One region of the Idiomarina sp. HB genome, then DNA from elsewhere that is predicted to be linked to it. Evidence: predicted binding sites of a transcription regulator. Region 1 holds the regulator's gene; each other region holds the start of a gene.

Region 1 (10,478 bases):
ATCAGATCCGGATCCAATGCTATAGCCCTTGCTAAAGCCGCTCGGCGAGCCATACCCCCGGATAACTCCGAAGGCATTAAGTGACGGGCACCACGCAGGCCTACGGCCTCAAGTTTCATTAATACAACGCTACGAATGAGCTCTTCCGGTAAGTCCGTATGTTCGCGCAGCGGAAACGCCACATTTTCGTAAACCGACATGTCGGTAAAAAGAGCGCCACTTTGAAACAACATGCTCATACGCTTTCGCAATTGGTACAGTGCATCGCGTTTTAACTTAGGAACTTCTTCACCGGCGACTTTAATGCTGCCACTGTCAGGCTTAAGCTGCCCGCCAATCAGACGCAGCAACGTGGTCTTGCCGATTCCGCTGGGACCCATTACAGCAACCATTTTGCCTTTGGGAACAGTAAGCGACAAGCCGTCATAAACCCGGTGGCTTCCATGCGCGAAAGTTAGATCCTTAAGTTCTACCAAATTTGTCACGACAATTTCCTGTTAGGAGTTTCCATGCCATTATTTTAGCGGCATTCGGCATAACCTGATACCGATAAAGTGTTGCAAATCTTATCAGCGAATCGATTCAATTTCTGTCAATTCATCGACAAGTTTCAGTAAATATTGTGCAAAGTCCTCACGTTCATGTACGCAGGCATCGCATAAGTTTAGCTGTTCAAACAAACGAGCACCATGAACAGCATAGAACAGGGTCTTACCGACTTTTTTGCCGGCGATACGTTCAAGTCGCTGCAAAGTAACAGCAACATGCTCTTTTAACGGCCCCAGCAGCTCAGGGTTGGTTGCAGCTGCCGCCAGCATGCCACTACCCAGGCGTGAACATTCGGCGTCAGTATCAAGAGCTGCTAGTAAGATACTTTTTAACTCCCCTTTTGGGTCATCGCTAAATTGTTGATGATAGGATTCGCGTAAAGCTTCATACCTTTCAACTCGTCGTTTGAGCATAGCCTGTAATAAACAGTCTTTACTGTTGAAATGGTAGAGCAACCCGCCTTTACTTATTCCTGTCACCTGGCTTAAAGCATCAAACGTCAGGTGTGCAGCCCCTTCTGCCGCGACCAGCTGGTCTGCCGCATCCAGAATGACTTCCCTGTTACTGGGTCGTCCTGCTCCTTTTTTCTCTACCATAACGTCTTCACTTTACCTGTAGTCACTTTGTTAACCGTCTGGTTGGTATAGTAATTATTTTTACAATAAAATACAAGATTTACCTGAGTACGGTAGGCAGAGTTGTATTGAATGACGTATTATACAAGGCAAAAGCACAACGCCAGAGGCATGACAATGAAGCAAGTAACCCAGAATTTTCGGCTGCTGGGCGAACAGGTACTGGATATCGAAAAGAAAGCGATTGAAGGTTTATATCAATATTTAGATGATAACTTTGATGCTGCCTGCCAAACGCTGTTTAACTGCAAAGGTCGGGTTATCGTTACCGGCATGGGAAAGTCCGGCCATATTGGCGGGAAAATAGCCGCAACACTTGCCTCTACCGGCACGCCTGCTTTTTTTGTTCATCCGGGCGAAGCCAGTCACGGTGACCTCGGCATGGTGGCAGCCCAGGACGTGGTTATTGCCATATCAAACAGCGGCGAAACAGCCGAAGTACTGAACATTATTCCGGTCATAAAACGCCTTGGTGTTCCCTTAATATCAATGACAGGCAAACCGGACTCCACTCTGGCAAGACTTGCCGACACCCATGTTTGTATTGCGGTTGAGCAAGAGGCGTGCCCACTGGGCTTGGCGCCAACAGCCTCTACCACAGCAACTTTGGTTATGGGTGATGCATTTGCCGTCGCTCTGCTAAACGCCCGCGGCTTTACCGCCGATGATTTTGCCTTGTCTCACCCTGGTGGCTCTTTAGGCAAACGATTGTTGCTTCGCCTGCACGATGTCATGCACACAGGCGACAGAGTTCCGATGATTCCGGCTGACGCCATTATCAGTGATGCCTTGTTAGAAATGTCGCGCAAAGGCCTGGGCATGACCGCTGTAGTGGACGAAAATAATCGCCTGGCCGGTATCTTCACCGACGGTGACTTACGCCGCATTCTGGATAACCGGGTGGATGTCCACAAAACACCAATAGCTGATGTTATGACCCGCTCCTGTACGACCGCTAATGCAGATATGCTGGCCGCAGAAGCATTAAAACTGATGCAGGACCGCAAAATTAACGGGCTTATCATCACGAATGATGATGGTCAGCCGTGTGGAGCGATGAACATGCATGACTTACTACAGGCGGGAGTACTCTAATGGAGTGTGTTAATACTTGGTACGGTGATATTGATAAAAGCCTGTTTAGCCGTTTTTCCGAAATTAAGTTACTGGTACTGGATGTGGACGGCGTTTTTTCTGACGGTCGAATCTATTTAGGCAACGACGGTGAGGAACTCAAGGCATTTCACACCCGTGATGGATTTGGCATGAAAGCGTTAAAAAAGTCCGGTGTTGAGACCGCGGTCATAACCGGCAGAACCTCACGCATTGTCGAACACCGCATGGAACATTTAGATGTTGGTCACATTTATCAGGGCCAGAACGACAAAACAGCTGCTTTTAATGAGCTGCTGAAGAAATTGAATTTGAGCACCGACCAAGTCGCCTATGTGGGCGATGATACCCCCGACTTAGCTCTGATTAAGGTAGCCGGCCTGGGTATTGCAGTACAGGATGCTCACGCTTCGGTGCAGCAGCAAGCCGATTATATTACCCGTTGTCACGGTGGATACGGAGCGGTACGCGAAGTCTGCGATCTCATCATGCTCAGTCAGGGCCAACTGCACCTGGCAACAGGAGCCAGTGTGTGAGCCGACGAGTTACTGTCATTCTTATTCTGCTATTCGGTGCCGGGCTTTTGCTTGTCTGGCGCCCTTTTGGTGATGATGCAGACGACAATAATGCCACCGCAACCCGCATGATGCGACCGGATTTCACTGCTTTTGGTCTGGAAACCCGCATTTTTGAGAGTGACGGCTTACTCGCACATAAAATCAAGTCAGAGAAGATGTCGCATTATAATCAAATAGGCTTAACCGAACTCGAGCAGCCTACGTACACTGTCTTCTCAGAACAAGGTGACGAAATTTGGGAGGTTAGCTCTGCACAAGGGACTTTCTACGATGACCAAACTCTTATTTTAGAGCGCGATGTTGAAATCCTTGCGTTAGAGCCTGATACTCGAATTAAACAAGTGTTAACCGAGTACCTGATTGTTGATTTGAAAAATCAATCAATGAGTACCGAACACCCGGTGAGCATTCACGGACCCCGGCTATTAATTCGTGGTAACGGAATGAGTGCTGACCTGAAAGCTGAACGAATGGAGCTAAAAAGACATGTTAAAACGATTTTCCAGCCTGCTGAGTAGTTTTACTCTTATTGCCTTAGTGCCTTGTGCAGTTATGGCTCAGGGTAAGTCCGACTTTAGTCAGCCTATGGAGGTAGAGTCGAGCCAGGAAGAGCTGGACATTAAAAACAACCGGCTAGTTTTAACGGACAATGTCATTATTCGTCAGGGATCGTTATTAATCAGAGCAGACAGACTTGAAGCCTCGGCCAGCGAGAATGCAGAACAAGCCGATACTTTTGTTGCAGAAGGCACTCCTGCTACTTACAGCCAGACTCTGGATGATGGCAATAAGATAAACGCAGAGGCCAACAAAATTACCTATTTTCAATCGGAACAGCGCCTGGAGCTTAGCGGAAAAGCCCGTATTTCTCAGGGTAGCAGCAGTTCCAGTGGTGATCTCATCACCTATGATTTAGACAAACAAACCATAACCGCGACCAGTTCCGGTGAAGAAGACAGTCGCGTCATCACCATTTTTACGCCAAAGGCAAAAACTGACTCCAACGAGAAAAATAACGAGAACCCTTAATATGGCAACCTTACGAGTTAAACACTTAGCCAAAAGCTATAAAAGTCGCCAGGTTGTTAAAGACGTTAGCCTGGAGGTGAGTCAGGGACAGGTTATTGGGTTACTAGGGCCTAATGGAGCCGGTAAAACAACCACCTTTTATATGATTGTCGGACTGGTTAACAGCGATAAAGGCCAGATTTTACTGGATGATAACGACCTCACTTTACTGCCAATGCATGAGCGGGCACGCAGAGGTATTGGTTACCTGCCACAGGAAGCTTCTATTTTCAGAAAGCTAACGGTACGTGACAACCTAATGGCCATTTTAGAAACCCGCAAAGCGTTATCAGACAACGACAGAGAAGAACAGCTCGATGCCTTACTCGAAGAGTTTAATATTGGGCACATTGCCAACAGCCAAGGAATGAGTCTGTCAGGCGGTGAGCGCCGACGGGTTGAAATAGCCAGGGCCCTGGCAGCAGAGCCCACTTTTATTCTTTTAGATGAGCCTTTCGCTGGTGTCGACCCCATATCCGTCATTGATATCAAAAAAATCATTGAGCATTTAAAGCAACGCGGTATTGGCGTATTGATTACCGACCATAATGTTCGTGAAACCCTATCGGTTTGTGAACACGCCTATATCGTTAGTCATGGCGAACTTATTGCCAGTGGGGATGCAGAAAGTATATTATCGAATCAACAGGTTAAAGACGTTTACCTCGGTGAGCAGTTCACCTTATAACGTGAAACCGGGACAGTCATTATGAAGCAAAGTCTGCAGCTAAAAATTGGTCAGCATCTGACCATGACGCCACAACTTCAACAGGCCATTCGCCTGCTGCAGCTTTCCTCACTCGATCTTCAGGCTGAAATTCAGGATGCACTGGACAGTAATCCTCTATTAGAAGTTGAAGGCGATGCCAGCAACGAAGCTGACAACTCCGAAACCCGAAATATCGAAGAGCGGGATGACAGTCAGCGAGAAACCTCGGACGTTATAAAAACTCAGGAAATGCCGGACGAGTTACCGGTAGACAGCAGTTGGGATGACACCTACTCCAGCCAGACACCGGTTAATGGGGCCGCGTCCTCTGGTAAGTCTTTTGACGGTGACTTTGAAGTTTACCAGGGCTCGACCAGTGAGTCGTTGCAAGATCACTTACTTTGGCAAATGCAGCTTTCCCACTTTTCTGACGAAGACACGGCCATAGCTGAAGCCATTATCGAAGCTATAGACGACAACGGCTATCTAATGGTCGATGTTGATGAAATTATTGAAGCGGTGCGCCTGCCAGAGGTAGAAGCAGAAGAAGTTTGCATGGTGCTTAAACGCATTCAGCATTTCGACCCAATAGGAGTTGGAGCGCGTAGCGTCAGCGAATGTCTTGCCATTCAGTTGCGACAGTTAAATGACGACACTGAATACAAAGAGGTTGCTCTATGCTTAGTGACGGAACATATGGATTTACTGGGCAGCCGGGATTTTCGCACCATTCAGCGTAAGTTAAAGCTCTCGGAAGACGACTTGCGTCAAACCATGCGCTTGATTCAGCAGTTGCATCCCCACCCGGGTGAGCAAGTTGCACAACAACCCGTTGAATATGTCATTCCGGATGTTGCTGTGGCAAAAAAAAATGGGCGTTGGATGGTCGAATTGAACCCCGACAGCGTACCTAAATTAAAGGTCAATGAAGAATACGCGGCCTTGAGTAAAGCAGCTAAGTCAGTAGCCGACAGCCAGTACATAAAAAACCACACGCAGGAAGCGCGTTGGTTTATAAAAAGCCTGGAAAGTCGCAATGACACGTTGCTAAAAGTTGCCAACTGCATAGTGCAACGCCAACAGGGCTTTTTTGAGCATGGCGAAGAAGCCATGAAGCCTATGGTTTTAAACGATGTCGCCGAAGCAGTGGATATGCACGAAAGCACCATTTCGCGGGTGACAACACAGAAATACTTACACTGTCCGCGGGGCGTGTTTGAGTTAAAATACTTTTTCTCAAGTCATGTCAGTACTGAGGGCGGTGGTGAGTGTTCAAGCACTGCAATACGTGCTTTAATTAAGAAGATGGTCGCTGCAGAAAACCGCAGTAAACCGTTAAGTGACAGCAAAATTGCTGAACTGATAGCTGAACAAGGTATCCAAGTAGCAAGGAGGACAATTGCGAAGTATCGGGAATCGTTAAACATTCCATCATCGAGCCAACGCAAAAGTCTTTTGTAACTTTGTTAACTGCAAGAAGGAAGACGTTATGCAAATTAATTTGACCGGTCACCACATCGATATTACCGAAGCTTTACGTGACTACGTAGACACAAAATTTGCCAAGCTGGAACGACATTTTGACCACATTACTAATGTTCACGTCATCCTAAATGTTGAAAAAACGATTCAAAAAGCGGAAGCTACGCTGCACGTGAATGGCGGTGAAATTTTTGCCGACGCAAAACACGACGATATGTACGCGGCCATCGACGGTTTAATCAATAAGCTGGACCGTCAGGTGATTAAACACAAAGAAAAAATGAAACAACATTAATCCATGCAACTGAGTGAATTGTTAAGCCCCGACTGCACCAAGTGTGCAGTCGAGGGCGCAAGTAAAAAAAGACTGCTTGAAACCATTAGTCAAATCGTAGCTCCTAAGTTGTCCGGCATTACCCGCCATGACATTTTTGAGAGCCTATTGAACCGTGAGCGTTTGGGCAGTACGGGAATTGGCTTAGGTATCGCAATTCCTCATGGCCGATTACCCAATGCTAACCACCCGGTTGCGGTATTACTCACGCTAGATGAGCCGATTGAGTTTGACTCTATCGACAACCAACCCGTCGATATTATATTCGCGCTTCTGGTACCAGAATCCGAACACGAAAACCATCTGCAGACTTTAGCTTCTGTCGCTCGCCGTATGAATGACAAAGACTGCACACGTGCATTACGCCAGGCTGACTCCGACAAAGACTTATACCAATTATTTATTGGCGAAGGTGAGCAGTCGCCATGCAACTGATCATTGTTAGTGGTCGTTCCGGTTCAGGTAAAACCATCGCGTTGCGGGTCCTTGAGGATTTAGGTTTTTACTGCGTTGATAATTTACCCATTAGCCTGCTACCCACGTTAGTCCATGCTGTTATCGAGCAATACCAGAAAATTGCCATTAGCATTGATGTTCGTAACTTACCCGAGCACTCCGAAGAACTGCTGGACTCACTCAACTTTTTGCCTAAAGGCGTAGAGCCCGAAATTCTGTTCATTGATGCAGACGACAACACCTTATTAAAACGTTTCGGTGAAACCCGGCGACTACACCCGCTCTCGCAAAAAGAACTGCCTTTACTGGAAGCGCTGCAAACCGAGCATAAGATGCTTGAGCCTATTATGGAGCGTGCCACCTGGCGTCTCGACAGTAGCGACTTGTCACTGCACCAGCTGAGCGAACAGGTTACTGAGCGTGTGCTTGGCCGCGCAGATAAAAAACTCATTATTGTTTTTCAGTCATTTGGCTTTAAATATGGCTTACCCAAAGATGCCGACTTTGTTTTTGACGCACGAATTTTACCGAACCCACACTGGCAACCTGAGCTAAAGTTGTTAACGGGGTTGGATACCGATGTACAACTCTTCTTCCGCCAACAACCTTTAGTCACTAAGTTTATCTATCAGCTGGAAAACTTTCTCGACACCTGGTTACCGCATTTTCAGCGCAGCAACCGAAGTTATCTGACTATTGCCACCGGCTGCACTGGTGGTCAGCACCGTTCAGTTTATATCTCTCAGCAGCTAGCCGAGCGCTTTGAACAAAAAGACCTAAAGGTTCAGGTCAGACACCGGGAGTTAAAGCAAAATGGATAAAGTTTGCAGAGACCTGATTATTCGCAATAAACTGGGTCTGCATGCTCGCGCCGCAACCAAGTTGGCTCAATTAACACAAGAATTTGATTCAACCATAACGGTGCGACAAGGCGAACAATGCGTGAATGCCGCCAGTGTAATGTGTCTCATGCTACTGGCCAGTCAACAGGGCAAATCTGTTGAAGTGTGTGCTGAAGGAAAAGATGCACAAGCGGCGCTGGATGCTGTTAGTACGTTATTTGAAGATCGCTTCGAGGAAGACGAATAAACATGATTGCGGAACTGTCCGACAAAGAATATGCCATGCAGCGCATCCAGGAGGTTAACTCCGCGCTGTCCGATGGCATGTTCGTTGCTGCCCGCCGTATGCTGCATAATATGCCGGCATGTGACGTGGCACTGTTGTTGGAGTCTTCACCACCGAAAAGCCGTTCCATTGTCTGGAAACTGGTCGATGTTGAAGAACACGGTGAAATTCTTGAAGAACTGAACGAAGAAGTTCAGAAAGACATTATTCGCCAAATGGCACCGGAGAACCTTGCCGCTGCCACCGAAGGCATGGACACCGATGACCTGGCCTACGTTTTGCGTGGCTTACCTGAGCCAGTCTATCAGGAAGTTCTGAAGTCCATGGACGAGAGCGACCGTGAACGTGCGGAAACAGCGCTCTCATACGCCGAAGACAGCGCTGGTGGTATCATGAACACCGATACTATTACCCTGCGCTCAGACGTCACCATAGACGTTGTCCTGCGTTACTTGCGTCTTAAAGGCGAACTGCCCGAAGCGACAGACAAACTCTATGTTGTCGACCGCAATGAAAAAGTCACCGGTGAGATATCTCTGACTCAACTACTGACCGTTGACCCGAGCCGCCGTATTGATGAGATTATGTCGTCTGACATTACGACCATACCCGTCGATATGGAAGAAACCGAGGTCGCGAAGCTATTCGAACGCCATGACTGGGTATCCGCGCCGGTTGTCGACAGTGACCAGCAGCTTGTCGGTCGTATTACCATCGATGACGTGGTCGATATTATTCGCGAAGAAGCCCAGCACTCTATGTTGAGTATGGCGGGTCTGGAAGATGACGAAGATACCTTCGCCCCCGTATTAAAAAGTACCCGACGCCGGACAGTCTGGCTGGCGGTGAACTTAGTTACGGCGTTACTCGCCGCTATGGTCAGTTCCTTATTTGAAGATATTTTAGCGCAAATGGCGGTACTGGCTATTCTGAACACCATTGTGCCCAGTATGGGTGGTATCGCTGGTAGTCAGACACTGACGCTGGTGATACGAGGTATGGCTCTGGGCCATATAGGAACCAGTAACTCCCGATGGCTTATCGGTAAAGAGTTGGCTATTGGTTTCTTAAACGGCATTATTTGGTCGGTGCTGATTGCGGCTGTCGTCGCGCTGTGGAAGCAAGACTGGTTAGTCGGTGGGATTATCGCCTTTGCAATGATGATGAACCTGGTAGCTGCCGCGTTGGCCGGTGCGACCATACCACTTGTTCTTAAGCGCTTTAATATTGATCCGGCTCTGGCGGGCGGGGTTATCCTCACAACCGTGACTGACGTTGTCGGTATCTTTGCCTTCCTTGGCTCAGCAACCTTATTACTGTCTTAAATCTTTTTAGTTTAATTACCGGCAACACTCATTTGCTCTAACAACACAGAGCCGGTATGCAGCGCATGGCGCTCATCGGTGTCATTACCTATGGCAACAATGTTCGCCAGCATGTCTTTTAAGTTACCGGCAATAGTTACTTCTTCTACCGGATATTGAATTTCTCCGTTTTCAACCCAGAAGCCGGCGGCGCCACGTGAGTAGTCACCGTTGACCATATTCACGCCCTGGCCCATTAGCTCAGTTACCAGCAAACCAGTACCCATTTTCTTGCACAATTGTGCTAAAGAATTATCCTGCTGTGTAACTCGCCAATTGTGAATACCTCCAGCGTGCCCGGTTGGCTGCATACCCAATTTACGCGCGGCGTAACTGGCTAACAGGTAAGTCTGCAAAACACCGTCGGTAATAATATTCTGCTCTTTTGTCGCCAGACCTTCTGCATCGAATGGCGAGCTCGCCAGGCCACCAATAATGTGTGGTTTTTCCTGAATATTAAGCCACTCGGGCAGTACCTGTTTACCGAGCTGATCAAGCAGGAAGCTGGATTTACGATACAAATTGCCACCGCTGATTGCGCTCACCAAGTGTCCGAACAAACTTCCGGCAATGTCTGCCCGGAAAATGACCGGCACTTTAGCGGTTGGTACTTTGCGTGCACCTAAGCGGGACAAGGTTTCTGCAGCGGCTTCTTCGGCAACGCTTTCGGCAGATTTAAGTTCCTGCATCTTACGCGCAACAGAATAACTCATGTCTCTCTGCATTTTGTCGCCCTCTTTGGCGATTAAAACGCAACTGAGGTTATGCCGGGACTGTAAATAGCCACCGATAAAACCATGACTATTACCGTAAACCCGAAAGCCGGTATGGCTGCCGTAATGCGCGCCGTCTGAATTAACAATGCGCTCATCCAGATTCAAAGCATGTTTCTCACAAGCCAGAGCCTGCTTTATAGCGTACTCAGCACTTTGATCACCCGGGTGGCACAAGTCCAGATCGGGCACATCGGTAGCCATTAATTCTGCCGGAGCCAAGCCATTGTATGGATCCGGAGAAGTGAACCGAGCAATATCACAGGCTTTATCAACTGCCGCACTAATT
Region 2 (10,478 bases), 390 kb from region 1:
TTCGTTGTTCATTCAACTGAAGTCGACGAAACCGTCGTGGTGACAGCCACTCAGAGCGAAACACCCTGGCTAACCACTGCGGCCAGTATTGACCGTGTTAACGTTGAAAACACCTTACCCTCCATGAAGATTGATGCCGGTGACGCCTTAGCCGGCGTTGCAGGAATTCAGGCCGACAGCCGTTATAACTACGCACAGGATACACGCCTGGTGGTTCGCGGCTTCGGCTCACGAGCCGCGTTTGGAGTAAGAGGTTTGCAACTTAATGTCGACGGTATTCCTTTGTCTATGCCCGATGGTCAGGCGCAAACTTCGAGTATTTTTCTCGACAGCATTGATTCGCTGGAAGTTTTACGCGGTCCGTTAGCTACCTTGTACGGCAATTCTGGTGGCGGTGTGGTTGAATGGTTCAGCCGCAAGCCGACTGAAACCGCACTGGAGTGGGGTGGCCAGTTCAGCGAAAACGACACACAGCGGTATAACGTCAATGCCCAATGGGCAACCGACAATAAACAACTGCAAGTTCTGGCGTCGGATTTTCAGACTGACGGTCCGCGCCGGCATAACTCCGCCGAGCGCCAGCAACAGGCTGTGCGCTGGTATCATCAATGGGATGATCAGAATCGCTTTATTATCCGCTACGATAATAACGATGCGCCACTATTGCAGGACCCCAGCGCATTAACCCCAGAAGACTGGCGTTATGACCCCACCCAGACAGTACAACGGGCAGTTGACTTCAATACCCGCAAAGACATTCATCATCGTCAGGGTTCATTTAGCTGGTTTCATGAACGCGACAATGGCGAGGGCTTACTGTCACTGTGGCAGGGCGACCGCCATATTGAGCAGTTCCTGCCGTTTGCCGGTGATGGTGACACAAGCTCGGGTGCGGTTATCGATGTTTCCCGCCAGTTTGAGGGAGCACATGCACGTTGGCGCCAGCGCGGAGTCAACTGGTCGGCGACCCTCGGCGCGCAAATAGAACGCCAGCAGGATCACCGCTTTGGTTTTGTGAATAACAGCGGTGAAAAGGGCGAGCTGCGTCGCGACGAATTCAACTGGATTGAAAATGCTTCAGCTTATTTGCGCTTTCAGTGGCAGTTGTCTGAAGAGTGGTCTGCAACTGGTGGGGTTCGTTACAGTGACATCAATTATGAGGTAAAAGACTATTTTACTGAACTGGATAACTCCGATGACAGTGGTAGCAGTGACTTTAGTGAAACCACAGCCGCTATTTCGCTTACCTGGCAGTTTCTCCCAACCTCAGCAACTTATCTGAGTTTAGGACAAGGTTTTGAAACCCCGACACTGACAGAACTTGCCTACCGAAATGAAGGCTCGGGCCTGAACCGCGAGTTGGGTCCATCCACCAATGATCAGTGGGAATGGGGTATTAAACATCAACTCGATAACGACTGGCGTCTGCATTTCGCTTTCTTTGGTATTGAAAGCGAAGACGAAATTCTCGTAGACCAGTCAAACGATGGGCGTACTACCTACCGTAATGCCTCAGAAACAACGCGCGAAGGGGCTGAACTGAGCATTAATGGCGAACTAACGCGGCAGCTCAACTTGCTGCTGTCATACAGCTATATAGACGCTAGCTTTGATGATGGCTCGTTACAGGGGAATCAATTACCCGGCGTAGCGAAAAGCCAGGGGTATTTACGTCTTAACTGGCAGCCCGCAGAGCAATGGCTGGTTCAGTTAGCGGGGCAGTATAGAAATGAAACGCCGGTTAATGATCAAAACGATACCTTTGCACCGTCTTATACGACATGGGATATAGCAATAAGCCGCGACTGGCAGTGGGCAAAAAGCGAGCTGGACGTGTGGGCCCGGGTCGACAATATTACGGACAAAGACTACGTCGGTGCTGTTGTTGTTAACCAGGGAAGCGGACGTTCATTTGAGCCTGCAGTAGGAAGGCAGGCTAGCGTCGGCATCAGTTGGCGCCGACGCTTTTAAGGCAAATTACAGGCTGGCTCTGAGTACATCGAGCAGGCGCTGTGCCGTCTGCTCCGATGACGCAGGGTTCTGACCTGTAATTAACATGCCGTCCTGAACGGCATAGGCCTGCCAGTCATCAACTTTGCGGTAATGACCGCCTTTAGCTGTCAGTTCGTCCTCAAGTAAGAAAGGGACCACATCGGTAAGCTCTACCGCAGCCTCTTCGCTGTTACTAAAGCCCGTTACTGTGCGGCCCTGAACAATTGGGTCGCCACACGGCGTTTTTGCATTCAGTAATACCGCAGGAGCATGGCAAACAGCGGAAACCGGCTTACCTTTACTCCAGAAGTGCTCAATGAGCTTAATTGAATGCTCGTCGTTCGTTAAATCCCATAAAGGTCCGTGACCACCAGGATAGAAAATCGCATCAAAACTTTCCGGATCAACTTCATCCAGCTTGCAGGTTGTCTCTAATTTCTGCTGTGCTGTTGTGTCGTTGTCAAAGCGCTTCGTCGCTTCCGTTTGAGCGTCAGGGGAAGTGCTGTTTGGATCGATGGGTGGCTTACCACCTTTTGGCGATGCCAAAGTAACATCCACTCCCGCGTCTGCAAAAACGTAGTACGGGGCCGCAAATTCTTCTACCCAGAAACCTGTCTTATGGTCTGTGTCACCGAGTTTATCGTGTGAGGTTAATACCATTAATACTTTCACTTAGCACTCCCGTTAAATGAGTCAAAAACTTATTATAGACTACGCAGTAAAACGCCAGTTTGATCACTCACCATGCTGCTCAAGCCAGCGGTACAAGGTACGCCGGGTTACCCCAAGAATTTCAGCCGCTTTCGATTTATTACCCTCTGCGTGCACCAGCACTTTGCGTATGTATTGGTTTTGATACTCGTCCAGAGTTGGCCACTCTGCGGCATACTCCACTTCGGGTTCATGCTCACTCTCCAGAATTCTTTGCGGTAAATCTTCAACCGCTATTTTGTCGTCTCTGGAAAAGGTAAAAGCACGCTCTATCGCATTTTGCAGTTCGCGGACATTACCAGGAAAGCGATAGCGATAAAGCTGTTCGAGCGCAGCCGGTGAAATACTCTGAACCGCTTTGTCGCTGCTCTTCTGCAACTGTTGTAAAAAGTGGTTGGCAAGACGTTCAATGTCTTCACCGCGCTCGCGTAAAGGCGGCACTCGCAGACTAAAGGTTTCCAGCCGATAAAATAAGTCCTGCCGGAAGCGCCCGTCTTCAACCTGCTTTTCTAAGTCCTGGTGAGTCGCAGCCAATATGCGGACATTCACCGTTTCTTCTTCGTCGCTGCCCACCGCGCGGATGGTACCTTCCTGCAACACACGTAATAGTTTCGCCTGCAAAGCCATTGGCATTTCGCCAATTTCATCCAGTAGCAAAGTGCCGCCGTCTGCCTGTTTCAATAAACCTTGCCGTTTTTTCTGCGCGCCGGTAAAAGCCCCGGCTGCATGGCCGAAAAATTCACTTTCCATTAAATCGGCCGGAATGCCGGCGCAGTTTACCGCCTGAAAGCTTTGTTCAGCGCGGTCACTTAACTGATGCAGCGCCTTCGCCACCAGCTCTTTACCGGTCCCACTTTCGCCGGTGATCAGAACGCTTCCGTCCGCTGGCGCAATACGTTCTATTTGATCATAAAGCTTGCGCATTGACGGACTCTGCCCGACCAAACCACCCGGTCCTTTTTGCTGCTGACGGTAGCGCTTTAGCTCCCGCTGCAACGAGCGATGCTCAAGAATACGTTGTACACTTAGCAATAAATGTTCAACATCTAAAGGCTTGGTCAGAAAGTCATCCGCGCCCTGCTTTAACGCATCAACCGCCTGATCAACCGTGCCAAAAGCCGTAATTAATAACAGTGCCGGAGCGTTGTCTTCATTTTTCAGGCTGTCTAAAAGTGACAGCCCGGACTGACCCGGCAAGCGAATATCACTAATGATCAAGTCCAGAGTTGCAGCGGCTTTTTTAAAGCCTTCAACACTGCCCCAGGCGGTTACCTTATAGCCTTCAGCCTCAAGCTCTTCAACAAGCAGTTCCTGTAGAGCCGGATCATCCTCAATTACACCTATCATGGCTTTTGCTGCTGTCATTTACTGCCTCCGTTTTTAACCGCTTGCCGAACGCATTGTGCCGGTAAACTCAAAATAACCCGACAACCGCCATTTGGGTTATTGGTCAAAGACAATTCACCACCATGATCATTCAATACGTGCTTAACTATGGTCAAACCCAGACCCGTCCCTTTACCTTGTGGCTTATTGGTTTCGAACGGCTGTAATGCTTTATCTTTCATTGCATCAGGTAAACCTTCTCCGTCATCATCTATGGTAATGACGACTCCGTCATTAGCGTACTCAGCCGCGACAGCAACCTCAGATTCAGCGGCCTGCAAGCCATTGCGCAGTACGTTTACTAAGGCCAGTTCCAGTCGCTTTATGTCAACTTTAAGAATGACATCGACAAGCTCTTTAACTACCACTCTGGCAGAACCTTTATCCTGCTCAAACTCAATGCTGGTCATTGCCGTTGTTATCAGATCTCGCAGGGAAATGCTTTCTCTTTGCTGCACCGGCGTTCTTGAAAATGCCAGCAATTGATTCACCAGTCCGGTAAGCCTTTGTACCTGGCCTCTGACGGCCTTAAGTTGTCGCTGGCTGTCATCGTCTTTATGGTTACGTAATAATCGACTGGCGCGTCCATCAATAACAGTAAGCGGCGCTCCTAACTCATGGGCAACACCGCTGGCTACACTGCCAATAGCTGCCATTTTTTCCTGTTCCCGCAACGCTCGCTGCAACGACGCTTCGTGCTCACGTCGCTGTTCTAACTCCTGCTCCGCTTCAGTAATGCTATCCAGCATCCGGTTAAACCCCAGGGCAACATCCTGAAGCTCCGAAGGCCCGGCGGGTGTCACTCGAGTGCTTCGATTTCCTTTTGCGACTTGCAGCATTGCGTCTTTTAGTGCCACCACATGTCGCCCAACACCGCGATAATGCCCAAATACCAATACCGCAATAGTGATCAGGCCAAATGCAGCCCAGCTCAGCCAGGCATACTGACTCAGCGTTTCAAAAGACTCATCGAAGTCACTGGCCCGCCGGTTTATTTGTAGTAAGCCAATAATTCGGCCGCCACGATCAACAATAGGAAGAAATTGAGAGAAAACATCGCGGCCTTCAACACGGCGGTAGTCGTCTTGCTTCACCCCCGTCTGAACAGTTTCCAGTGCGAGCTGGCTGTTGCTCAAGTCAGTTTCGGTGATACCGGCTTCAGCAACTTGCTGACCATACACATTGTATACCGATGCCCCGTATACCCGGCCAATATTGAAGACTGAATCCAGGTTAGCCTGAACCGTTGCTAAGTCGTTATTAAGTAGCGCATCGCTTATGGGTAAGCTAATGGCCCGTCCCAGCAGCTCTAAGTCACTTTTTAAACGCTCATTGGCTTCGTCAGATGCAACCTGCAGTCCAACACTTATCGCCACGCCCGAAATCAATAACATAGGCACAACGACATACATTAAAAGCCTTCGTTGCAGGCTGGATAGTGGCCAACTGTATCTTTTTGTCACACTGCCTCCTTTGACTGTGTACTAAGGATACACATTTTTGGGCTGACTTTCTGAGCGCTAACTGAAAAATACTAAAAGTACATTAAAATCAACAAATTAAAAAGTTGGCACAGTCTTCGCTTTAGTTAGAGTGTTAATAAAAACTGATAAATTCAATTAGGAGATTATCATGCAAAAGACAATTATCGCATTAGCAACTGTATTCGCACTGGGTAGTACTGCGGCAATGGCTCAACAGCAGCAATCGCAGGATCCTATGGCTCAGCAGCAAACTCAGGAAATCACTGAAGGTATGCTGGTTAAATTTGTAACCGCTATGGAAGACGTTCAGGGTGTTACTGAAAAATACCGTGATCAGTTCCAGGAAGCTGAGAACCAGGAAGAGGCTCGTGAAATTCAGCAGTCTGCACAGGAAGAAATGATTGCAGCCGTTGAAGATGCAGGCCTTACTCCGCAAGAATACAACATGATTATTCAGCAAGCACAAAACGACGAAGAGTTACGTGCACGCTTAGAAGAAATGACAGGTGAAGAAAACTCTTAATCGTTAGTTCCATTTAATACAAAGCCCGCGGCTCCTTCTGAGTCGCGGGCTTTTTTATTTAAAGTATAAAAACTCCCCTCTCTCTAAACCTACTTAGCATCAAACTTTCGATTTTTTCAAACTTTTACACTATATTGTCTTGATCACATGTTGATTTAATGTAACAAAAGATGCTGTGTTGTTGATTTAACACACAAAATCGATAAAACTCCCGGGGGGAACATAATAATGAAAACAAACTTTAAATACTCGCTATGTGCATTAGCAATAGGAGCCGCATTCGCGTCACCGGTCAGCTTTGCGCAGGATCAAGAGAATCAGGCAGAAGATGACGCTCTTGAACGCATTCAGGTCACAGGCTCCAGAATCTCACGAACCGATATGGAAGGCGCTTCTCCTGTCGAAGTTATTGACAGAGAAAGCATTGAAGCCTCAGGTTTTAACAACCTTCAGCAACTCTTAGAGCGCTTACCTTCGGCTGGTGTGGGAACCTTCTCAACTCAGGGCAATAGCCAGGACACTACCGCGAACGGCGCTGCTGCAATTAGCTTGCGTGGCTTTGGTGCCGACTCAACACTGGTCTTGCTTAACGGCCGTCGTGTAGCGGTTTCTTCCTTTGCCGAGGGCGTAGCAAATTCATTTGTCGACATTAACTCAATACCTGTCGCGGCTATTGAACGCATCGATATTCTGAAAGACGGTGCTTCCGCTATTTACGGTTCTGACGCGGTAGCTGGTGTCGTTAATATTATTTTAAGAGATGACTTTGTCGGTACAGAATTAACCGCCAGCCACGGTGGAACAACCGGCGATGCTAACTATGAAGAAACCAGTATGAGTCTGGTCTGGGGCACGGGTGGAGACGACAGCAATACCACCATGATTCTGGATTACTGGAAAAACACCTCTATCACCGGCGCCGAATTTGGCAGAAACGGTACAGCTGACCAAAGTCCTTGGGGTGGTAACGACTTCCGTTCATCACGCGGTTTTCCGGGAAGTTTTATTGTTGACGGTGAAGAGCAGCCCGATCCGGACTGCCCGGAAGATTCACTGGTTGGAACACGCTGTGTATTTGACTATGGTCCGTATGCGCAAATTTTCCCGGAAGCTGAACGTGTAGGTGCCATTATTCAGTCTCGTAAAGAGTTCTCACGAGACGTTGAGGGCTATATTGAAGTTGCCGCTCAGCATAACCGTTCAAAAGCCGGCGGCGCACCGACTCCGTTAGACGCCGATGCCGGACTCTATGTACCGGCTGACCACCCTAACAACCCTTGGGGCGAGCGTGTCGATATCAACTTTTTCCGGACAGTGGATGCCGGTCCCCGTATTTGGGATGTTGAATCCGACACTTTACGTTTTATTGCAGGCTTACGCGGAGACTTAGACGGCTGGGTCTGGGATGTCTCTTACCAAAAAGGCCGCAGCGAAGGCATGCAAACGGGTTCACGTGAGCAAGGATGGGTACGTACTGACTTTTTGCAGGAGCAAATTAACGCTGGCAACTACAATCCATTTGGCGGCACCATCAACGACCCTGAAGTCATTAATGACATTACGACGTCACTGGTACGCCGGGGGGAATCCCACCTGACCGCAGTTGATGCCAGTATCGCCGGCGAAGCGTTCCAGTTGGGTGAGCATTGGGTCTCCATGGCAGCGGGTCTTGAATACCGTGAAGAAGACGTATTTGACCAACCGGATGATCAGTTCCAGCGTGGTCTTATCTTTGGTACCGAATCGGTGCAGGCCGAAGCTGAGCGCGACCAGTGGGCTGCTTATGTCGAATTCCTCATTCCAATTACTGATCAGTTAGAAGCAACTGTTGCCGGTCGTTACGATGACTACAGTGACTTTGGCTCAACCTTCAATCCGCAGTTTAAATTGCAATGGCGTCCGACTGAAGATGTGACTTTACGTGCATCCTACGGCGAAGGTTTCCGTGCTCCGTCACTGGCACAAATTGGTCTGGGTCCATCGCAGGTTTCAACTTTCTTTGTTGATGAGTATCGTTGCGAAACCGATGGCGAAAGCTGTGTACCACTGGATTACACCATTGTATTCTCCGGCTCTGAAGACCTGCAGCCAGAAGAGTCATCAAGCTATAATATTGGTGGTATCTGGCAGGTCACTGACGCGTTTGATATCTCTGCTGATTACTGGTCAATTGAACAAGATAACAAAATTGTTCAAAACGACTTTGAGAACGTTTACAACGAGCACTGTAACGACCAGGACAGCGAGGTCTGTGAGCGCCGCGACCCACTACCAGGAGATGAGCTGGGTGAGTTGGCTGTTCTTTACAACACCTACGTTAACCTTTCCAGTCAGGAAGCTGCAGGGGTTGATTTTTCAGCAAACTATAACTGGCAACTACAAGACATTGGCGATGTTCGTTTAGGTCTTGATTGGTCTTACATGAGCAAGTTCGAGAAAGACGGTATCGACTATGCCGGCGAGTACGAGTATCCGGAGCACCGCTGGACAGCCCGTGCAGAATGGGGACGTGATGCTTTAGGTGTTAACCTCAATCTGAACTACATTGGTGAGTTTGAAGATTATCAGGCACCGGCAAACGTCGAATCCAGCGAAGCGCGTATGGTTGATAAGCAGCTACTGGTTGATTTACAAGCATACTACGATGTCACCTCGGAACTTCGTTTGACGATAGGTACCACCAACCTGTTCGACGAAGAGCCACCGGAAGCGTTTAACAATGACCTTTACGGGTATGCACCAAGCGTTCACAACCCTCGTGGCCGCTTTGTTTACTCAAAAGTCAGTTACTCGTTCTAAGAACTCAGTTTTAAAAAACTGTAAAATCCGCAATCAGTTAGTGCTGATTGCGGATTTTTTTGATCATCTCTCCTATGCTTTACGTAGGCCTAACTAGAAGATTCTTTAACGCAAGGAGAAAGCGAAGTGAAAGCATCCGATTTATTCGTAAAAGCACTTGAAAACGAGGGTGTGAAGTACATTTTCGGCATTCCCGGCGAAGAAAACCTGGACTTACTTGAGTCCCTATCAAAGTCTGATATCGAACTTATTTTAACCCGGCATGAACAGGGCGCTGGCTTTATGGCTGCCACATACGGTCGCCTGACCGGAAAGCCCGGCGTGTGTCTATCAACCCTGGGGCCGGGTGCAACGAATCTGGTTACCCCTGTGGCCTATGCTCAGCTTGGCGCTATGCCCATGGTTGTGGTTACCGGACAAAAACCCATAAAGGAGCGTCATCAGGGTCAATTCCAAATCATTGATGTGGTCGACATGATGACCCCCATTACCAAATACACCCAGGCGATTATTAGCGCCAGCAGCATTCCGGCGCACATACGCGAAGCTTTCCGTCGCGCTGAGGACGAACGCCCAGGCGCTTCTCATCTGGAGTTATCGGATGACATCAGCCGCGAGGAAGTCAGCAGCCTTCCAATACAGGCCAGTCATTCGCGCCGCCCCATTACTGAGCATAAGTCGGTACGCCACGTGCTGGAACTGCTGCGAGAAGCAAAACACCCGGTGTTGCTGATAGGTGCCGCTGCCAACCGTAAAATTACGGCAAAAATGTTACGCGCCTTTGTCGATAAAACCGGCATTCCTTTTATTACCACCCAAATGGGTAAAGGCGTTATCAATGAGGATCATCCTCGCTGGCTGGGTAACGCGGCCGTTTCCGATGGCGACTACCCGCACCGGGCGATAGAGAAAGCGGATTTAATCCTTAATGTGGGCCACGATGTGGTAGAGAAGCCCCCATTTATGATGAAAACCGGCGATAACGACAAGCGTAAAGTGGTACACATTAACTTTCAGGGCGCAGAAGTCGACTCAGTTTACTTCCCGCACGCCAGCATGATTGGTGATATTGGCAACAGCATCTGGCAATTGAAAGAGGGAACTGAGCCACAAGACCACTGGGACTTCGACTTTATGCTGAAGGTTCGCGACCATATGCGTGACCATACCGATGAAGGTGCCGACGACGGTAGCTTCCCGGTTTTACCGCAGCGTCTGGTGGAGGATGTCCGTGAAGTGATGCCGGATGACGGTGTCATTGCACTGGACAACGGCATCTACAAAATTTGGTTTGCCCGTAATTACCCGGCGCGTCAGCCAAATACTGTACTGCTGGATAATGCACTGGCTTCAATGGGTGCTGGCTTACCTTCTGCAATGGCTGCTAAGCTGGTTAACCCGGAAAAGAAAGTTATGGCAATATGCGGTGACGGCGGCTTTATGATGAACTCGCAGGAGCTTGAAACCGCGGTGCGCATGGGGCTGGATATTGTTGTCGTTATCCTTAATGACAGCGGTTACGGCATGATCAAATGGAAACAGCAACACATGAAACTCAGCGACTATGGCTTAGATTTCAATAA
Region 3 (10,478 bases), 180 kb from region 1:
GCGCCCGTTCGGCCAGGGTTCGTTATGCTCTGCACTGCGACGATCGCCTGAGTGCTCAAGCCCAACACTCATGTAGTAACGATCCACAAAACGAGCCCGACCATCGGGGTTTTGCAATGGGTCAATAAACACCATGGTGTTGTCCAGCCACTGCTGAGTCTGCTCACGCTGGTCATGCAGTAAATGATAAGCCGTCATCATAGCCGCTTCGGGCGAGGAGATTTCATTGCCGTGAACGCCATAGGACAGCCAGATGCTACCGGGCAATTGGTCAATTAACTGCTCGGCGTCATCGCTGTCGGTTTTACGCGGGTCAGCCAAGGACTGCATTCCCTGCATGAAGCCGTCAAAGTCGGCCATGTTCCTTTCACTGGAAATAACCGCATAATAAAGCGTGCGTCCTTCCCAGCTTTTGCCGTACTCCAGCAGTTTCACCTGTTTCGGATAGGCCTGCTTCAGTGCTTCAAAGTATCGGCTCATATCCGCCGGGCTGGTAATTTTGGTACCCATGGGGTAACCCAGAACCTGCTCGACGGTCACTTCGGAGTCGCTGTAACTGGCTTCAGGGAGTAAGGAGCTTTCGCCGGACAACTGCTGTGCATGGGTGGGTATCACGAACCACGAGGCGGCTACCAGCGCCGCTAATTTGAGACTGCGCATCTTCATTCCTGTTGTTTTACACACTGCCGAAACAATGCTTTGGGTTTATTTTTATGTCTCCCTAATGTAAAAGCTTGAACAAGGGAAGTGAAGCTCAATTTAGGCGCTATGAATAAAAAGACTCAAATAATCACACTAATGGTGGCTTTAACTACCACAATAATTCTGGCCGGCTGTGAAGTGACACCGAATAACGTCAGGCGAGTAGTTACTTCTGGCATCCTCAGCGGAAATGACCCCACAGCGGTTGTTGAATCGTTAGCTCGTGAGCGTCTCAATAGCTACCGCAGTAACCCCCGTCAGCTTATTAGCGATATTGAAGATCTGCGCAAAGCACTGCGCGACCTTCGTACCGTTGCCGAAGCCATTTGGGGTGAAGAAAAAGACACGGTTCCCAGCGAGAAAAAGTACGTTAAATACAGCGATAACTTTCATGCCAAAGCCGTGGTTGATTTTGAGCAAGGCCTGCTGACCGTAGCCACTTTACATGACAGCGGCGATCCCGCCGAAACCCGGCAAAAATTGCAGGCGGCAATTGTACGCACGCTGCTGACACCCGCCGATCTCACCGCCGTTGATATATTTACCGATAAAGAGCCAGAAGGTTCAGGAAAGCCCTTTTTGCGAGGCCAGGTTGTTGACCAGGACAATGTCGTGGTCGAATACCAGTGGCGAGCCAACCGTTTTGCCAAGTATTTAGTTAACAACGAGCTTCGCACTCGCCGTGCCAAAGACAACGACGTTTATGAAGTACAAATTGCGCTGGTGGACGACCATAAAGCGCTACGCAAACATCAATATTCCGATTACGTGATTGCCGCCGCGAAGCGCTACGACATTGAACCTGAGCTTATTTACGCCATTATTGAAACCGAAAGCAGCTTCAACCCTTATGCGGTAAGCCATGCCAATGCTTATGGCTTAATGCAGGTGGTGGCAGCTACCGCCGGGCGAGATGTCTTTGAGCGGGTACGCGAAGTTCCCGGCCAGCCAACCTCTGAGCAGTTATTTGACCCCGCCCAGAACATTGATATAGGCAGTGCCTACTTATACATTCTCAATACCCAGTATTTAAAAGGCGTGCAAAACCCAAGCAGCCGTGAGTACGCTATAGTATCCGCATATAACGGCGGTGCGGGTAATGTACTGAAAACCTTTTCATCCAACCGCAACCGGGCCATTCAAATAATGAACCGAAGTCAGCCCGGTGTCATTTACCGGGACTTAACTTCAAAACATCCTTTGGCTGAAAGCCGCCGGTACCTGGAAAAGGTGATGTACTTTAAGCAAAATTACTGACAAGACCCACAGCAAAAATCTTTACCGTGTACCGGTGCTGCCGCTTTCTTCTCGACAAAAAGTACGTTGTTTTCCAGGTAAATATGCTCGCGTAAGTCGTCCTGCAACTCTTTCAGGCCGTTATAAAGCGCAGTCCAGGTGCCACAGGCGCCTTCAGGCAAAGTCAGGTTGTTGGTCAGTTCATTAATTTTATTGATTTCGTCTTCGTGCTGCACGTGTTCTTCTTCCATGACTGAAATTGGGCCGCTTGGATAGACTCCACGCGACAACATTGGGAACAGGATTTGTTCTTCTTTCATCATGTGGCTTTCCAGCTCCTGCAACATATTGTCTAAGTGCTCAGCCAGACCATTAGGCGCTTCGGCATGATCACCGTGAACCTCTTCCACGCGCATAGCTAACTGCTTTAGTTCTGGCAGCTGGTCACGATGACACTGGTGAAAGCGCAAATAGATGTGCTCGATTAATTCCTGAGGGCTCGCGTCCTGCCATTTCTGTTCAGCAGCTTGTAAACGTTCATTTAAAGTATTCATGGGGTAACTCCTGTTTGCTAAATTAAAATTTTCAGCCGTTACTTAACGGTCTAAACTTTCGCTATGGCTGTTGATTGCAACAAACAGGCCAGCTTCTACCCCATTGTGATTATTGACTCTCCGGGGTGCCAAGGTACTATCAACCCAACCAATAAGGGTCTTTTTAACCTAAGCAGTCAATTTAACCATGTTACAAGAAAGTCTATTAGCAGACCTGCTGACCGAGCAGCCTGCCGCCGTTCGTTTACAAAATTTGGTCAATACCTTACGCCGTCATTTCAACTGTGGGGCGGTGGTGTTACTGAAACTGGATAACGAGGTACTTCAGCCCGTCGCTATTCAGGGCCTGGTGCGCGAAGCTCTGGGTCGTCGCTTCGTGGTTGCGCAACACCCACGGCTGGCGGCACTGCTGGCTTCCCGCAGCCCGGTAAGGTTTGAGCATGACTCATCGTTACCAGACCCTTACGACGGTTTATTAGCCGAGCAGCCGGGTAATGCACTGCCCGTACACGACTGCATGGGAATCAGCTTGTACCTGGAAAACAAATGCTGGGGGGTGCTGACATTAGATGCCCTGCAGCCAGGCACCTTTACCGATGATTCCATACTCGAGCTGCAAAAGTTCAGTTTATTCGTTGAAACAGCGGTGCGTATTGGCCAGCTTGAGCAAAACGTCAGAGCCTTGCGTCAGGGGCAACAACGCGCCATGCCGCAAGCCGGAGCGACAGAAACCAACGACTCTGAAATTATTGGTCAGAGCAAAGCCATTGAAGGTGTTCTGAAAGAGCTTAGAGTTGTCGCCGGTGCTGACTTACCGGTACTGCTTTTAGGGGAAACCGGCGTCGGTAAAGAGCTCTTCGCACGCGAACTTCACTTATTGTCGCAGCGCAGCGATATGCCGCTTATTTATGTTAACTGTGCTGCGCTGCCAGAATCCTTAGCTGAAAGTGAGCTCTTTGGTCATGTTAAAGGCGCTTTCTCCGGCGCCACCAGCGACCGTTCTGGACGCTTTGAGGCCGCTCATGGAGGTACCTTATTTCTGGATGAAGTGGGCGAGTTGCCACTGTCGATACAGGCCAAACTGCTGCGTGTTTTGCAAAATGGTGAAATTCAGCGGCTGGGCTCGGACAAATATCGCAAGGTGGACGTGCGCCTGATAGCAGCCACCAACCGTAACCTGCGCCAGCAAGTCAGTAATGAAACTTTCCGCGCGGATCTATACCACCGTTTGTCGGTTTACCCTTTACCCATACCGCCTTTGCGTGAGCGCGATGACGATGTGTCGATTCTGGCCGGTCACTTTCTTGAGTTAAACCGCGCACGCCTGGGGCTTCGTGCTTTGCGGCTGTCACCGGAAGCCGAACTGGCCATACAGCAGTATCAGTGGCCGGGGAATGTGCGCGAACTGGAGCACGTAATAAGTCGCGCAGCCATTAAGCTGCTGAGCCATGGTGTTGAGAAAACCGATATTGCGACCATTGAGCCGGAAATGTTGGATCTCGACGTTCAGTTACCCATGTCGACCGCTCTGGATTCGGATAAAAACAGCGGCGGAGCCGAGTTGCCAGTGCATAGCGTTTCCATGAAGGAGGCGGTTAGCTACACCCAAAGAAAAATGATTGAAGCGGCTTTGAGTCGGCATAACAACAGCTGGAGTCAAGCTGCTAAAGACCTGCAACTGGACGCCAGTAACCTGCACAAAATGGCAGGCCGGTTGGGAATGAAGTCATGACCCGGGAGTTGTTGATTCGGTTGCTCTGGCGCGCTCTGGCTCTATTTTTTGTGCTACTGGGGCTGATTGGTATTGCCCTGCCGGTAATGCCGACTGTTCCGTTTCTTATTGCCGCGCTCTGGGCTGCCAGCAAGGGTTGGCCTCGTTTGGAGGCCTGGCTGATTAACCACCCAAAATACGGTCCGGATATTAGAGCCTGGCGCGATAATCGCGTCATAAAACGCCGTTCCAAAGTCATAGCCCTGATTATGATGGCAACAGGTTATTTGGTGTTATGGTTATTGGTTCCACAGGTTCCCGTGTGGTTAAAAGGGCTGGTGGGTGTGGTCTTACTCACCGTGGGTTACTGGCTGGCCACTCGCCCTGAATTTGTACCTGAAAATAATGGAAACTCGTTATGAGTAAAACCCTTTCTCATCAGCAGATGCTGAAGTACAACCGGCACATTGCCCTACCGGCTATGGACTTAGAAGGCCAGGAAAGGTTACTAAACGCCCATCTGGTCATCATTGGCCTGGGCGGATTAGGCTGCGCCGTTGCGCCTTATTTAACCGCCGCTGGCGTTGGAAAGATCACCTTAGTCGATGACGATGTAATTGACCGTCATAACCTGCAACGCCAAATTCTGTTCACCGAAAGCAGCGTAGGGAATAACAAAGCAGAGCAAGCTCGCCAGCACCTGATGCAGCTGAATAGCGAAACTGACATTAGAGTACTGCCGGTACGGGCAGACGACGCTTTGCTGATGAACTTAGCAGAAGATGCCACGCTAATTGTCGATTGCTGCGACAACCTGGCGACACGTAACAGCGTTAATAAAGCGTGCCTCAAAAGTAAAACGCCGTTGGTTTCCGGCTCTGCCATTCGTTTTGAAGGTCAGATTGCCAGCTTTTCTATGCAAAACAGTTCGCCCTGCTACGCCTGTTATAGCCAGTTTTTTGGTGAGCAGCAACTCAGTTGTACAGAAGCCGGTGTTTTGTCTCCTTTGGTGGGGGTGGTAGGTACCATGCAGGCTGTCGAAGCAATAAAAATAGCGGCTGGTATTGGCCAGCCGCTGTATTCATCGGTATTGCTTTTTGATGCGCTGCACAGTGACTGGCAGCGGCTCAATATTCAGAAGCACCCGCAGTGCCCACACTGTGCAGACCTTTAACCCGGGTTACCATCAGCACGCGGCGTAGTCAGTACTTTAAAGTAAACCACAACGTAAATACCGTAAGCCAAAGCCCAGGCTAAAGTGCTGAACATGAGCCACTGGCTGGTTAACTCTGGCGCCAGCCACATTAGAAAGACGCGGGTCAGTGCCGCAATTAGCACCAATAAGAATGCGCCGGTCATAATCAGTTTGGGCTGCAATGGACGACCACTGTGCCCCAGGGATACCCGCGCTATCATGCTCAAGATCATATTACCCATAGCACCGGCGGTCAGTGCGTGCATAGCCAGGCTCTGAGTCAGCTCAAAACCGGCATAGCGCAGTGCAAATAGCGCCAACCCAACCGGAATAAACCAGTAGGCCAAATGCAGCGACCACAATAACGGCACCCGCCAGGTCATCCAGATTTTCCAGCGCGCTACCCGTATCGCTGTAGCAACAGCTGAAACGGTAAATAAGAAGACCATCACCTGACTGGGTAAAATGGTGTGCAGATTCAAAAAGTGAACCGCAAAAATAAGCCACAAGCTGCCCAGCGCAATGCGATCAAGCCAGACAATCGGCTGTACTTTCGGTGTCATGGTGCCGTTGGCGGTAAACATGGGCAGTACCCGGCCGCCAATAATTGCCATAAGCAAGGTCACCAGGAACACCGCATTGTAGGCACCAAGAATTTGAATATGGTACTGACCAAAGTGCAAGCCATAATGCATAAGCAAATTACAAACAGTCAGCAACAACAGAATGGGGACAAAAAACAGATTTCGGGTCTGATTCACCTTGATCACCATGCGCCCGAACAAAAATGCAGCAACAGGTAAAAGGCTGACATCGACAGCCGCAACCAGCCACCAGGGCAACTCACTCCCAAACAAAAGACCCAGCCGCGCTGCTGCCCATAATACCGTCAGAATAAGCAAGGTATTGCCGTGAGGTGCCCTAAGCCCCGTCCAGTTCTGCACCGCGGTTAACAAGAAACCAAGCACAATAGCGATAACAAAGCCGAACATCATTTCATGGGAGTGCCAGAACATGATGTTGCCATACACGGGCAAATCGACCTTTCCACCAAGTGCCAGCCCCCACAACAGCATAGCGATGGCGCTAAACCCTGCTCCCAGCAGGAACAGCGGTCGAAATGCCTGGCGCAGAATTGGAATTAACTGCTCTTCTTTTTGTTTGTCTGTGATCTGCATCATTGTCACCGCTTAATTTTTAAAGGTACATTTGTAATATATCTTTTATTTATCGGAAAATCGACTGCTTACTCGCGAAAATAAGTTAGTACCCCTTAGTTGATTTCGTTTCTTTATGGCAAGTAAAAATTACCCATTAAGGGGTAGCCTCCTCGCTTTTAACAGGCTTTCCCAAGACACTTGAAACTACCCTTAAAGTAGCATTACCAGAACCTACCGCTTCGTCCTAGTCTTTTGATACTAAAGCATTTTATTGCAGTTAACAGTAAAGTTTAGCCATCTGACTTAATGGATCTAACTGGAGGTCTTTCATGAACCAATCCCTGTCAGTCACAGGTGGTCAACGCAATAGGGCGCTCGCGATTTCAACGCTGGCGTTCACGCTTTGTTTTGCGGTCTGGACCATTTTTTCAATCATCGGCATTCAGATAAAGGCCGACTTCAACTTAACTGACACTCAGTTGGGCTTACTAATGGCGACCCCCGTACTAACGGGATCTATCAGTCGTATGTTCCTGGGGATATGGACCGACCGCTACGGTGGCCGAAAGGTCTTCAGTATCCTAATGCTACTGACCGCAGCCTGTGTTTACTTACTCACTTTTGCTAACAGCTATATTATGCTGTTAGTTGCAGCGCTAGGTGTTGGCCTGGCCGGTGGCTCATTCATTGTTGGTGTAACTTATACGGCGGCCTGGTTTAACGACGTAAAAGAAAAGCAAGGCACCGCACTAGGGATTTTCGGAGCCGGTAATGTTGGCTCGGCGGTAACTAACTTTGGTGCTCCGTTTCTGCTAATAGCCCTTGGTTGGCAGGGTACTGCGCAAATTTATGCAACGGTACTAGCGATTGCCGGTGTTGTTTTCCTTTTCCTCGCAAAAGACGATCCGCTAAAAGAAACTCGTCAGGAACTTCAGCAAAAAGGTTTTTGGGAGCAGCTGTCGCCCCTTGGTGATCTTCGTGTCTGGCGCTTCTCGCTTTACTACTTCTTTGTTTTTGGTGCTTTTGTCGCGTTAGCCTTATGGTTGCCGCACTACCTTATTGGTGTTTACGAGCTGGATATAAAAACGGCCGGTATGATAGCGGCACTTTACACTATCCCTGCTTCGTTGTTTCGTATTCTGGGCGGTTGGATGTCTGACAAATACGGGGCTCGTCGAGTCATGTACTGGACATTCATTGCATCGGTAATTTGTACTTTCTTACTGAGTTATCCCAGCACCGAATACGCGGTTAAAGGGGTAAACCAGACTTATAACTTCCACTTCGAAATCACTTTACTTGGCTTTGTTTTCCTTACTTTTGCACTCGGCTTCTTTATGTCGCTGGGTAAAGCCGCTGTATTCAAGCATATTCCGGTTTATTACCCGAAAAGCGTTGGTGCTGTTGGTGGTGTGGTCGGTATGATTGGTGGTTTAGGTGGCTTCCTGCTGCCATTAACCTTCGGCATGCTGAACGATGTGATTGGTGTATGGCAGAGCAGCTTTATGCTGTTATTCGTTATTGCAGCAGCCGCACTGGCGTGGATGCATTTTGCTATTCTTCGCGCAGAGCGTGTTGAGTATCGCGAAGACCGCGAAGAACGCGACCTGCCCGAGTTGTCCACTCCGAACTCTATGGTGCTGGATGACTGGCGTCCGGAAGATAAAACCTTCTGGGAAGAAAAAGGCAAACGCATTGCCACCCGTAACCTGTGGATTTCCATACCGAACCTGTTCTTGGCGTTCGCAGTCTGGACTATCTGGAGTATTCTGGTAGTCAAAATGCCGGCTCTCGGCTTCCCTTACAGCCAAAACGAACTGTTCTGGTTAGCGGCCTTACCTGCCTTGTCGGGTGCGACCTTACGGATCTTCTATAGCTTCATGGTGCCGATATTTGGTGGCCGTCGCTGGACAGCAATATCCACAGCGTCCTTACTACTGCCGTGTATTTGGATTGGCTTTGCCGTTCAAAATACCGATACGCCATACATGATCATGCTGATTCTTGCATTGTTGTGCGGCTTTGGTGGCGGTAACTTCTCGTCCAGTATGTCCAACATCAGCTTTTTCTATCCACAGAAGGAAAAAGGCGGTGCCTTGGGCATGAATGCTGGTCTGGGTAACCTGGGTGTGTCGGGTATGCAGTTACTGGCGCCGCTGGTTATTGCCGCCAGTGTGTTTGGTGGTATGGGAGGTGACCCACTGGTGATCCAGGAAGGTGCGAATGCGGGTCAGGAGGTCTGGCTGCAAAACGCTGCGTTCTTGTGGGTTCCGTTAATTGTTATTGGCTCTGTCGCAGCCTGGTTTGGTATGAACGACATTTCCTCAGCGAAAGCTTCGTTCAGTGATCAAGCCGTTATCTTCAAACGCAGTCATAATTGGATCATGTGTATCCTTTATTTGGGAACGTTCGGAAGCTTTATCGGCTTCGCGGCTGGCTTCCCTCTGCTGTCGGGTATGCTGTTCCCTGAAGTTGACCCAACCGCTTACGCTTTCCTTGGTCCGTTAGTCGGTGCTTTGGCTCGTCCCGTCGGTGGTATTGTCGCTGACAAGCTAGGCGGTGCAAGGGTAACCTTCTGGAACTTCCTGCTGATGATTGCCGGCGTAGCGGGTGTCATGTACTTCCTGCCAATAGCGGGTACTGAAGGCAACTTCTGGGGCTTCTTCGCTGCCTTTATGGTGCTGTTTATTGCAACGGGTATTGGCAACGGCTCCACTTTCCGTATGGTTCCGGTCATTTTCCTGAACCAGCGCAAACGCGAACTGGGCGATACCGACGAAGCCATTAAGCAGGGCAATAAAGAATCGGCTGCGGTTATTGGTTTTATCTCGGCATTCGCAGCCTACGGCGGCTTCTTTATCCCGAAAGCTTATGGTTCATCCATTAGTCTGACAGGAAGCGTATCCGCTGCCTTAGTGAGCTTTATTGTCTTCTACGCTATATGCAGCGTGATAACCTGGTGGTTCTACTCTCGTAAAAACGCACCAGACCCCTGCTAAACTGTCTGGGCTCAGGTATGCAAACTATGAGTCTAATGAGTAAAGCAAAAGAGCTGTCACCAGCCTACTTTGGGCTGGTGATGGCAACAGGAATCATCGCCATTGCTGCCCACCAGCAGCAATGGCCTTCAGCCTTCTTTTACATTGCACTGCTGGCTTGGGGAATAACTTTTACGGGGTTGTGCCGAAGCCTGTTGCGGCTCCAGCAGCAGAAGTAACTACTTACTTTTGGGACGAAAGGGCTTAATGACCGATTCATCACACTCAAGGTAAGGCCCATCCATAAGATCAATGCAATACGGCACTGCCGGAAATACAGCATCCAGACATTGCCGAATGGCCTTAGGTTTACCCGGTAAGTTAATAATCAATGACGAGCCTCTTAGCCCTGCTGTTTGCCGCGACAAAATGGCGGTAGGAACGTACTTTAAAGACTCCTGTCGCATTAATTCACCGAAACCCGGCATCATCCGGTCGCAAACGGCCTCTGTCGCTTCAGGTGTGACATCGCGTTTGGCCGGGCCGGTTCCTCCGGTAGTTACGACCAGACAGCACCCTTCTTTATCCACTAAGTCTTTAATGGTGGACTCAATAAGCGGCTGCTCATCGGCTATAACCCGGTACTCCGCCTGCCATTCAGAGGTTAGGTAGTCTTTTAGTGTATCTTTTATCGCCTGCCCGGAAATGTCTTCATACACTCCGGCACTGGCCCTGTCACTAACGGTTAGTACACCAATTCGAGCTATTTTCTCTGACATAGTTATCCTTTTCGCTATAAATGCTTTGTTCCGTTACGCCGTTGCCAAACCCGCAAGCTGTAACCAATAGCCGTTACTTTCTTTACTATTTAGTTTTACGGGTTGCTCACCATCGACATTGTTACGGAAACGCCCTAGCCAGTCAAAAGTCCCTTCCGGCTGC

The links. Region 1 encodes sigma-54, which starts transcription at its own class of promoters, with help from an activator protein. Its sites were predicted from a motif close to GTTGGCACGNNNNTNGNNT; they were not measured.
Region 2: the regulator sigma-54 is predicted to act here: its motif matches at 5,656-5,674, upstream of VBY75_RS05840 (DUF4168 domain-containing protein).
Region 3: the regulator sigma-54 is predicted to act here: its motif matches at 2,567-2,585, upstream of VBY75_RS06870 (hemerythrin domain-containing protein).

Annotation. Positions count from the first base shown of each region.
Region 1 is NZ_JAYLVU010000002.1:410,946-421,423, reverse strand. It holds gene VBY75_RS07810 (ATP-binding cassette domain-containing protein) at 1-485, opposite strand, end outside; gene VBY75_RS07805 (TetR/AcrR family transcriptional regulator) at 570-1,145, opposite strand; gene VBY75_RS07800 (KpsF/GutQ family sugar-phosphate isomerase) at 1,302-2,279, shown strand; gene kdsC (3-deoxy-manno-octulosonate-8-phosphatase KdsC) at 2,279-2,833, shown strand; gene lptC (LPS export ABC transporter periplasmic protein LptC) at 2,830-3,393, shown strand; gene lptA (lipopolysaccharide transport periplasmic protein LptA) at 3,362-3,904, shown strand; gene lptB (LPS export ABC transporter ATP-binding protein) at 3,906-4,631, shown strand; gene VBY75_RS07775 (RNA polymerase factor sigma-54) at 4,653-6,113, shown strand; gene hpf (ribosome hibernation promoting factor) at 6,142-6,429, shown strand; gene ptsN (PTS IIA-like nitrogen regulatory protein PtsN) at 6,433-6,903, shown strand; gene rapZ (RNase adapter RapZ) at 6,894-7,745, shown strand; gene VBY75_RS07755 (HPr family phosphocarrier protein) at 7,738-8,013, shown strand; gene mgtE (magnesium transporter) at 8,016-9,377, shown strand; gene pmbA (metalloprotease PmbA) at 9,389-10,478, opposite strand, start outside.
Region 2 is NZ_JAYLVU010000002.1:18,021-28,498, forward strand. It holds gene VBY75_RS05820 (TonB-dependent receptor family protein) at 1-1,971, shown strand, start outside; gene VBY75_RS05825 (type 1 glutamine amidotransferase domain-containing protein) at 1,978-2,664, opposite strand; gene VBY75_RS05830 (sigma-54-dependent transcriptional regulator) at 2,728-4,068, opposite strand; gene VBY75_RS05835 (sensor histidine kinase) at 4,065-5,552, opposite strand; gene VBY75_RS05840 (DUF4168 domain-containing protein) at 5,722-6,096, shown strand; gene VBY75_RS05845 (TonB-dependent receptor) at 6,325-8,895, shown strand; gene VBY75_RS05850 (acetolactate synthase large subunit) at 9,022-10,478, shown strand, end outside.
Region 3 is NZ_JAYLVU010000002.1:227,029-237,506, reverse strand. It holds gene VBY75_RS06880 (M14 family zinc carboxypeptidase) at 1-660, opposite strand, end outside; gene VBY75_RS06875 (murein transglycosylase domain-containing protein) at 769-1,959, shown strand; gene VBY75_RS06870 (hemerythrin domain-containing protein) at 1,953-2,492, opposite strand; gene norR (nitric oxide reductase transcriptional regulator NorR) at 2,680-4,224, shown strand; gene VBY75_RS06860 (YbaN family protein) at 4,221-4,625, shown strand; gene VBY75_RS06855 (HesA/MoeB/ThiF family protein) at 4,622-5,377, shown strand; gene VBY75_RS06850 (NnrS family protein) at 5,374-6,576, opposite strand; gene VBY75_RS06845 (nitrate/nitrite transporter) at 6,888-9,557, shown strand; gene VBY75_RS06840 (hypothetical protein) at 9,584-9,775, shown strand; gene mog (molybdopterin adenylyltransferase) at 9,776-10,315, opposite strand; gene VBY75_RS06830 (U32 family peptidase) at 10,349-10,478, opposite strand, start outside.